DNA from 2 places in the Bradyrhizobium sp. KB893862 SZCCT0404 genome. Region 2 is predicted to be linked to the other one. Evidence: predicted binding sites of a transcription regulator. Region 2 holds the regulator's gene; the other holds the start of a gene.

Region 1 (4,333 bases), 1.1 Mb from region 2:
CGACGCGGCGACGAGACCAGGCTCGAATCCGGACAGCGCCCGATCATGATATTTCGCAGCATCCAGCGAGCGCGCATGCGGGCGCGGTTCGGCCGGTTCATGGATGAACGGGCGCTGGACGAAGCGATGTCAAAACTGTCCGAATGGGATTGCTTCATCCAGAGCCTGCCGCGATGGGCCGTGCCGATCTTCCGGCGCCGGCTCACGGATGAAGAACTGGCCGCCTCGCTTGCCGAATTCCGGGAAGAGCGCCGTGAGCACGCGGAGCGAACAGCCGAGTGATCGCATCTCGGCAATGGTGAATTTGCTGCTTGCGTCGGTGGGCCGGCGCGGCGGCCACAAGGGAGAGCAAAATGCCGGACTGGATCCTCGCGCCGATCTGTCTTGCGATCCTCGTCGGCCTTATCGGGTTTGCATTTCGGCAGGGATTGAAGGTGCGGCCGGACCGGGACAACACCGAGACCGGGCCGAGCCTCAACAGCGGCCAGTCGGATCCTGGCGGCTTCGATGGTCATTCCGGAAGCTAGGACGCAGCAGGCGTGATCAGGAAGCTCGCCGCCGGGGCGGCGCTGTCCGTTCCGTTTCAGCGGCGGGATGGACTCATGCCGCGCCTGACCTGGAAACCCTGAGGGGGCTGCGGAGAGCGCCGAAGTTCCGGTGCTCTTCAATGACGACCCCCGATTTAAGATTTCGAACCGGAACGTTCGGTCGATTGCCGAGTTTTCCCGATGCCCTTTCCCCAAAGGGTACTGCAAGCGGCCCCAGCTCATCGCCCCCCAAAATCCTGCGAGCTGGGGCTTTTTGCTGCCGGCAAAATCCATTCCTTGGCGCGCGCGCTCCGGGCGCCGGGAAGAGGCCTCATCTCGAGACAGTACGTGGATTCCGGTGCTGTCCTGAAGAGGACCACCCGCGGAAGCAGATTGAGACACCTCACAGCAACGCCGCCCGCTTGAAAAAGCGACGGGCGGCGTTGGTCCAGCCCCGGGAGGGTCATGCAAAATCCCGGCTCCCGTTAGTCAGCACATCCCGTGCCAAGGTTTCATGTCGTATTCCGCGAGGGGCAGATTTTAGGGCGCCCAATTAAAACCCGCCCTCTGGTGTTTCGTCTTTGCGGGACGCAGAGGGCGGGCGGCAGGAGCATTACTATGCGTTTGGGCGCCAGAAGGAACGCCCGGATGGAACCTAGCGCAACCGGGAAAAAGTGGCAATTCACTCCTGGGGCGGAAAGCGAAGATTGGTTCCTGTCGCCGGCGGATACGGCGATTGCGGCCGGACTATCTTACCCACTCGCTCATATGCGAGCCCGGCCCAGCCGTCAGATTCCGGTACTGCCCCAGCCAGGATACCCGCGAGGGGCGGATCAGGACACTCGCCCCACAATCGAGACGGCCTTACGGTGCGGCGAAATGAAGGATCACGGCGGCCACAATGCATAGGCCAATGGCGATGGCTGCTCCGTAACGCGGATTTGGCCATGCCCCGCCCGAAATCAGCAGCAGCCCGGCCAATGCAGCAAGCTTGAGGGCGTTCGCGATCATCCCTCGAATATGCGCCCTCCGCCGAATTCGGACACTCACAAACTCGAAATAGGACCCCGGGGTCAGACGGACAGCACCTAGATTCACAAAAGAACATATTGCGAACCTAGAACAAATGGGGTACATTGCTTTTATCGACGACCGCCGCCGCAACCGTTTGTCCCACACGCGAATCCTCGCCATAAGGAGCACGACCCAATGTCCGCAACTGCCCTGCGTATCGTCGAAGGATCTTCCATGGACAAGAGTAAAGCTCTGGCTGCCGCGCTCTCCCAGATCGAGCGCCAGTTCGGCAAGGGCTCGGTGATGAAGCTCGGCAAGAGCGACCGCTCCATGGACATCGAGGCGGTGTCGTCGGGCTCGCTCGGGCTGGATATCGCGCTCGGCATCGGCGGCCTGCCCAAGGGCCGCATCGTCGAGATCTACGGGCCGGAATCCTCGGGCAAGACCACGCTGGCGCTGCACACGGTGGCGGAAGCCCAGAAGAAGGGCGGCATCTGCGCCTTCATCGACGCCGAGCACGCGCTCGACCCGGTCTATGCCCGCAAGCTCGGCGTCAACATCGACGAGCTTCTGATCTCGCAGCCCGACACGGGCGAGCAGGCGCTGGAAATCTGCGACACGCTGGTGCGCTCGGGCGCGGTGGACGTGCTGGTGGTCGATTCGGTCGCGGCGCTGGTGCCGAAGGCCGAGCTCGAGGGCGAGATGGGCGATGCGCTGCCGGGCCTGCAGGCCCGTCTGATGAGCCAGGCGCTGCGCAAGCTGACGGCCTCCATCAACAAGTCCAACACCATGGTGATCTTCATCAACCAGATCCGCATGAAGATCGGTGTGATGTACGGCTCGCCCGAAACCACGACCGGCGGCAATGCGCTGAAGTTCTACGCCTCCGTCCGTCTCGACATCCGCCGCATCGGCGCGATCAAGGAGCGCGACGAAGTGGTCGGCAACACCACGCGCGTGAAGGTGGTGAAGAACAAGCTGGCGCCGCCCTTCAAGCAGGTCGAGTTCGACATCATGTACGGCGAGGGCGTCTCCAAGATGGGCGAGATCCTCGATCTCGGCGTCAAGGCCGGCATCGTTGAGAAGTCAGGCGCCTGGTTCTCCTATGACAGCCAGCGCCTCGGCCAGGGCCGCGAGAACTCGAAGGCGTTCCTGAAGGCCAACCCCGACATCACCGCCAAGATCGAGACCTCGATCCGCCAGAACTCCGGCCTGATCTCCGAGCAGATTTTGGCCGGCACGCCCGAGAGCGACGCCGACGGCGAGGAGCCGGGCGACGAATAAGACTGAACAGCGAAGGTTTTTCGCGAGGAGCGGGCGCTGAGGACGTTGAGTTGCCGACGTCGTCAGCGCCCGTTTCGGTTTGCGTTGTCGTGATCGGGTGGTGCGATGAAGCGTGTGATTCTGACGGGTTCATGCGGCGCCGATCTCATGCGCTCGGGTCTTGCCGAAGTCGTCATTCCATTCATGTTCCGTCTTGTTGATGGACCACTGCCCCTCGACGAACTTGCAGTTTATGTCGCCGCCCGTTCGGGGACAGTGAAGCCAGGCAGGCACTGGTCGGACTACATCGGACGACGGACTCAATCTGTCAAAGAACGTGAACACCTTTCTTTGGTTGCGTTCTGCCAGCCCTACGACGTCATCGAATTGTGGTTTGATCGCGATCCGAATGATCAGCTCCAGCTGATCTGGCTACTCGACTATCTGCGGTCTCACCCAGAGATTGCGGCCAAGACGGAGCTGCGCCTGATTGCCTTCGATCTCCTTACAAAGGATGCGAAGTCTATTGCCAAATCGCTGCCCCATATCCCCGCCATCGGCGTGACCGCGGCTGAACTCGGAACAGCAAGCATCGCTTGGCAGGCCTACACTGCGCCGACGCCCGAGGCTTGCATCGAACTCGTTCATAGCGATCTGAGCGCGCTACTGATGTTAAGGCCGGCTTTGATCGATCTGCTGGCGGAGATCCCCTCCGTCTCGACAGGGCTGGGTGAAACCGAGGTGCGTTTCCTGGAGCTCATCGGCCGTGGTTATCAGGGAACAAATGCACTCTTCCATCTCCGTTCGGTCCGCCGCACGCGCGTCTTTCGCGAATGGGAGCTGGGATGGTTGCTCCACGGGCTGGCGTTCGGTCCAAGGCCAGCGGTGGTCGGACTTGACGATGAGCTACGGACGATCCCCAAGGAGGATCTGGGGGCTCGCCATGCGGCCTATCTGCGGAGTCGATTGTCGCTGACCGAATTTGGCAAGGAGCTTCTGGCGGCAAGGGAGGATTTCAGCCGCCACAATCCGATCGACCGCTGGTGGGGCGGCACCCACCTGACGAACGAACGACTATGGCGTTACGGTGCTGGTTTGACGAAGCCGTGAGGTCGCGCGCATGAAGCGGCTTGTTCTGACGACGGACTCATCGGCCGCCGGAGCTCTCGAAAGGGCGAGGCTAGGCGATCTCGTGATTGCGATCGAGCGTCGGATTGTCTGGGGGCCGCTGCCGTCCGATGCTGGGCTTCACGCGTTCTTTGCACCGCGCATGGCGCAGCCACGCGACTTCACTGGCTGGACGACACGCCAACCTGGCGTCCGAAAAATCGAGCCTTAACAGGCGCGCCCTCATCGCGTTGTTGTCGGAATGTGATTCGGCCGACCCTATGGATCGGGCCGGAGCCAAATTCAGAGTTTGAAAGGCGACCGTGTCCCATTTGATCTTATCCACGAACCATCTGGACGAAAACGTGCTTCGCCAGTCGCAGGCCGCGAATGTCGTGCTCGGATTCTATCTCCGCTTCGTC
Region 2 (4,333 bases):
CCTTACCAAGCAGGCCTCTCTGCTGATGAAGTTCGCCAGAACCACTTCGGATTCTGAGCTGTCCGCCAAGCTGATCAGCAAGGCCGCCGACCTGAAATCCCAGGCCGACCCGCTGCCCGACAAGGATCAGGGCCCCGCGGCCCCCGACGTCAATCCGAGCGGATCGGCAGGGAGTTGACCGATGCTGGCCGTGGCGCTCGTCATTCTCGTGCTTGCCATGGCCATCCTCGTACCGGTTTGCCTCGCCTTCCGGATCATGCCGCGAAGGACCTGACATCCATCTTCCATGACAATCCAGGCGGCGCAGGATGAATCATCCTGCGCCACGGTGTTTTGCCTCTGCGCTCCCACTCGGCTAGAACTCTCGCCGCCGATTTGCCGAACGTGCTCTGCAGGAGTTCTCACCCGTGGCCCTGATGCCGGTATCCGACGCGCTTGCCGCCGTGCTCGCCGGCGCGGAGCCCCAGCCTGAGGAAATGGTCGCCCTCGATCAGGCCTTCCACCGCGTGCTCGCTCGCGACGTCGCGGCACGGCGCACGCAGCCGCCGGAGGCGATGTCGGCGATGGATGGCTACGCGGTGCGGGCTTCAGACGCGGCGACAATCGATTCCCAGCTGACGGTCATCGGCGAGGTCGCCGCCGGGCGCCCGTTCGCAGGATCGGTCGGCACCGGCGAGGCCGTGCGGATATTCACCGGCGGCGTCGTGCCCGCCGGCGCGGATGCCGTGGTGATCCAGGAGGACACGGTCGCGGACGGCAAGCGCATCACGATCAAGGAAGCAGCGCTTCCCGGACGCCACATCCGGCGGGCCGGCGTCGACTTCGCCGAGGGCGATGTGCTGCTGCGCAAAGGAACCAGGCTCACCGACCGCGACCTGGCGCTTGCCGCCGCGATGAACCATCCGCAGCTCCCCATCCACCGGCGCCCGAAGGTCGCGATCCTCGCCACCGGCGACGAGCTGGTCATGCCGGGCTCAGCGCCCGGCCCCGGCCAGATCGTCTATTCCAACGGTTACGCCCTGCACGCGCTGGCGCGCCAGGAGGGCGCGGATACCATCGACCTCGGCGTCGCCGCCGACACGCTGGACGCCACCACATCAGGCATCCGCCGGGCCCGCGAGAGCGGCGCCGACATCCTGATCACGACCGGCGGCGCCTCGGTCGGCGACCACGACCTGGTGCAGCAGGCGCTCAAGGCCGAGGGCATCGCGATGTCGTTCTGGAAGATCGCGATGCGGCCCGGCAAGCCGATGATGCACGGCCGCATCGGCGCCATGCGCGTCATCGGCCTGCCCGGCAATCCCGTGTCGTCCTACGTCTGCGCTTTCCTGTTCATGGTGCCGTTGATTCGCGCGTTGTCGGGTCGTTCGGTGATTCACCATCGACGCGAACGCGCCGTGCTCGGCCGCGACGTCGGCGCAAACGATGTCCGCGAGGACTATCTGCGCGCGCGCCTGGAGCTGCGCGACGACGGCACGCCGATCGTGCTTCCGGTCAATCATCAGGATTCCTCGCTGCTTGCGAATCTCGCTGCGGCACAGGCACTTCTCGTGCGCGCGCCGTTCGCGCCCAAGGCCGAAGCCGGCACGCCTTGCGAGGTGCTGCTGCTGCCGGTCTGAGCGCCGTCAGCCCACGTGTTCCGCGAAGTTTGCCGCGTTCACGGTAAATTAAGCAGTTGCGGAACATGTATCGAACATATAGTGTCCGTTCATGATTTGTTTCGAGCATGTAGCGGCTTATAGCTGAATTCAGCGTCTCGGAATCGAACGACATCAACCGGGGGATTTTGGTCGAGATGTTAACGCGCAAACAATACGAGCTCCTGCGATTCATCAGCGAGCGATTGAAGGAAAGCGGCGTGCCGCCCTCCTTCGACGAGATGAAGGACGCGCTCGATCTGCGCTCGAAGTCGGGCATCCATCGCCTGATCACCGCGCTCGAGGAGCGCGGCTTCATTCGGCGCCTGCCCAACCGCGCGCGCGCCATCGAAGTGATCAAGCTGCCCGAGCTGCAGGCCGCCGCCGGCAACCGCCGCGGCTTCACGCCGAGCGTCATCGAAGGCAATCTCGGCAAGGTGCGCACGACATCCAGCCCGGCCGCCGACGAAGGTGAACGTCCCGTCGCCGTGCCGGTCATGGGCCGCATCGCGGCCGGCACGCCGATCGAGGCGTTGCAGACCCGCAGCCACACCATCAGCGTCCCGCCCGACATGCTCGGCTCGGGCGAACACTACGCGCTCGAAGTGCGCGGCGATTCCATGGTGGAAGCCGGCATCCTCGACGGCGACATGGCGCTGATCCAGCGCAACGAGAGCGCCGACACCGGCGACATCGTGGTGGCGCTGATCGATGATGAGGAAGCTACCCTGAAGCGCTTCCGCCGCCGCGGCGCCTCGATCGCGCTCGAGCCCGCCAACGCCGCCTACGAGGTCCGCATCCTCCCGCCGAACCGCGTGAAGATCCAGGGCAAGCTGATCGGCCTCTACCGGAAGTACTGAGCAGTATCCGGACAAGCGCACAGCGGTTGTCCGGAAAGGTCATGCTCAGCCAATAGCGAGAGCATCCGGGCGTCGCCGGTTGGCGACGCGCATCAACGATTGGAGCGGATCATTGTCCGCTCCGGCTGGATAGTCTTTCTGGTTCTGCACAGATTATCCGGCCACCTCTCCAGCGCTACATCCTCGGCACGCCGCGCGGAGCACGCATCGCTCCGCAAGGTCTTTCAGAAGTCGAGGAGACAACATGCGCAAGATCGTCCTGAGCATCGTCACGATGGCGCTGATCACGGCATCAGCCTCGCAAGCCGTTGCTGCACCGTCGCATCATGTCCGCAAGACGGCGCCGGCGACGGCGAGCGAGCAAGCCCGCAACGCCCGTGCCGCGCTTGCACAGCCATCGCAATCCGCCTGGCAATATTCCGGCTGGTCGGCGCCGGCAGGACGCTGACACACCCTGCCGGAATGCACGGGAGCGGACTTTGTTCCCAGTGGAGGCGGGAAAGATATTGTGATGGCGGCCTGCGGACCCAAGCCGCAGATTTGCCTACAACCAAGCAGACGCTTGCGGGCTTCCACTCTGATAGAGGCCTGCGCCTCGATGAGAGGCGCGGGTTGCTATCTTCGAATGAGGAGCACCCCGATGTGTGACTACAGCCTGCACGCCGTTGCGACGCGTCCCGCGGAAGTCGGCGAGACCATCGTCACGACAACATTCCGCGGCACCTCGACGCGCGGCTTCGCTTCCGAAGCCGACATGTCCGTCGCCGTATGCCTGCTGCCGGGAACGGAGCTCGCCTTCGCCGACAACGTCCGTTACGACAATCGCTGGATCTGGACCCGCACCATCAACTCCCGGGTCGGCAAGTTCGGCAAGATCGATCCGAACATTCCGGATCGCCATCACGATGCAATCGAATTCCCCGACGGCAAGTACGTGCTGGTGACGCAGCTCGTCGAGGGGCAGCGCGCAACCGTGCTGCAATTGCCGGTCACCCAGCCGCTTGGCGAACGTGAACAGAAGCCGCAGACCATTGCCGACAGGCCGACGATCACACGTCTGCCGATCGGCTGAATGGACTGCCCCGCCCGCAGGTCGGGGCCCGATTGAAATCGCCATCGCCGGCCGTGGCCGGCGACGTGGTGTTGCTTGTGTCGTCCGCAATGAGGCCCGCCGGGATCACCCGCCTCACCTCTCCGTCGCACGAAGTTTGCGCGCTCCTGCCTGAATTTTGAACGTCCGTTCCGCAGGCAAATGCCCGATGCTGTCAGAAGCTCGAGGCGGCGGACACGTTCGATGAAGACCTTCATTCGCGTCGTTGAACTCTGGGTGCCCGACCGGACGCGGATGCGGTTGGCACTCGGCGGCGGCCTCTATGGCGAAGGGCTGTCCGCGTTCAGGGCCGTGAGCGAGGAGCTGAGCTTCGGCTTCGACGAGGGTCTTCCCGGCAAGGCCTGGGCCTGCGGCCATCCGGTGATCCTCACCAAATTCGCCAATTCCTATTTCAGACGGACAGACCAGGCGCTCGCAGCCGACCTCACCTGCGGCGTCGCGGTGCCGGTGTTCGCAGGCGAATTCCTGCAAGCGGTCATGGTGCTGTTCTGCGGCGACGACGAGGCCCATGTCGGCGCGGTCGAGCTCTGGCACAACGACCCCGATACCTCCCACGAGATGGGGCTCGTCGACGGCTACTATGGCACCGCCGACATGTTCGAATTCAACTCCCGCCACACCCGGTTTCCGCGCGGCTTCGGCCTGCCCGGACGCACCTGGAAGGCCGGCCTGCCGCTGATCATCAAGGATCTGCACAACGCCAGGAGCTTTCTGCGCTGGGAAGA

The links. Region 2 encodes LexA, which represses DNA repair genes until DNA is damaged. Its sites were predicted from a motif close to TGTTCNNNNTGTGTTCNG; they were not measured.
Region 1: a site for LexA is predicted at 1,628-1,645, ahead of recA (recombinase RecA). Genes of this name have one in related genera too.

Annotation. Positions count from the first base shown of each region.
Region 1 covers NZ_JAFCLT010000001.1:63,126-67,458, forward strand. Annotated here, with positions in the region: gene JQ617_RS00370 (DUF7677 family protein) at 1-49, shown strand, start outside; gene JQ617_RS00375 (hypothetical protein) at 76-282, shown strand; gene JQ617_RS00380 (hypothetical protein) at 354-527, shown strand; gene JQ617_RS00385 (hypothetical protein) at 1,392-1,538, opposite strand; gene recA (recombinase RecA) at 1,737-2,825, shown strand; gene JQ617_RS00395 (hypothetical protein) at 2,931-3,914, shown strand; gene JQ617_RS00400 (hypothetical protein) at 4,235-4,333, shown strand, end outside.
Region 2 covers NZ_JAFCLT010000001.1:1,118,889-1,123,221, reverse strand. Annotated here, with positions in the region: gene JQ617_RS05640 (hypothetical protein) at 1-178, shown strand, start outside; gene JQ617_RS05635 (molybdopterin molybdotransferase MoeA) at 408-1,619, shown strand; gene lexA (transcriptional repressor LexA) at 1,796-2,497, shown strand; gene JQ617_RS05625 (hypothetical protein) at 2,742-2,945, shown strand; gene JQ617_RS05620 (hypothetical protein) at 3,138-3,569, shown strand; gene JQ617_RS05615 (GAF domain-containing protein) at 3,792-4,333, shown strand, end outside.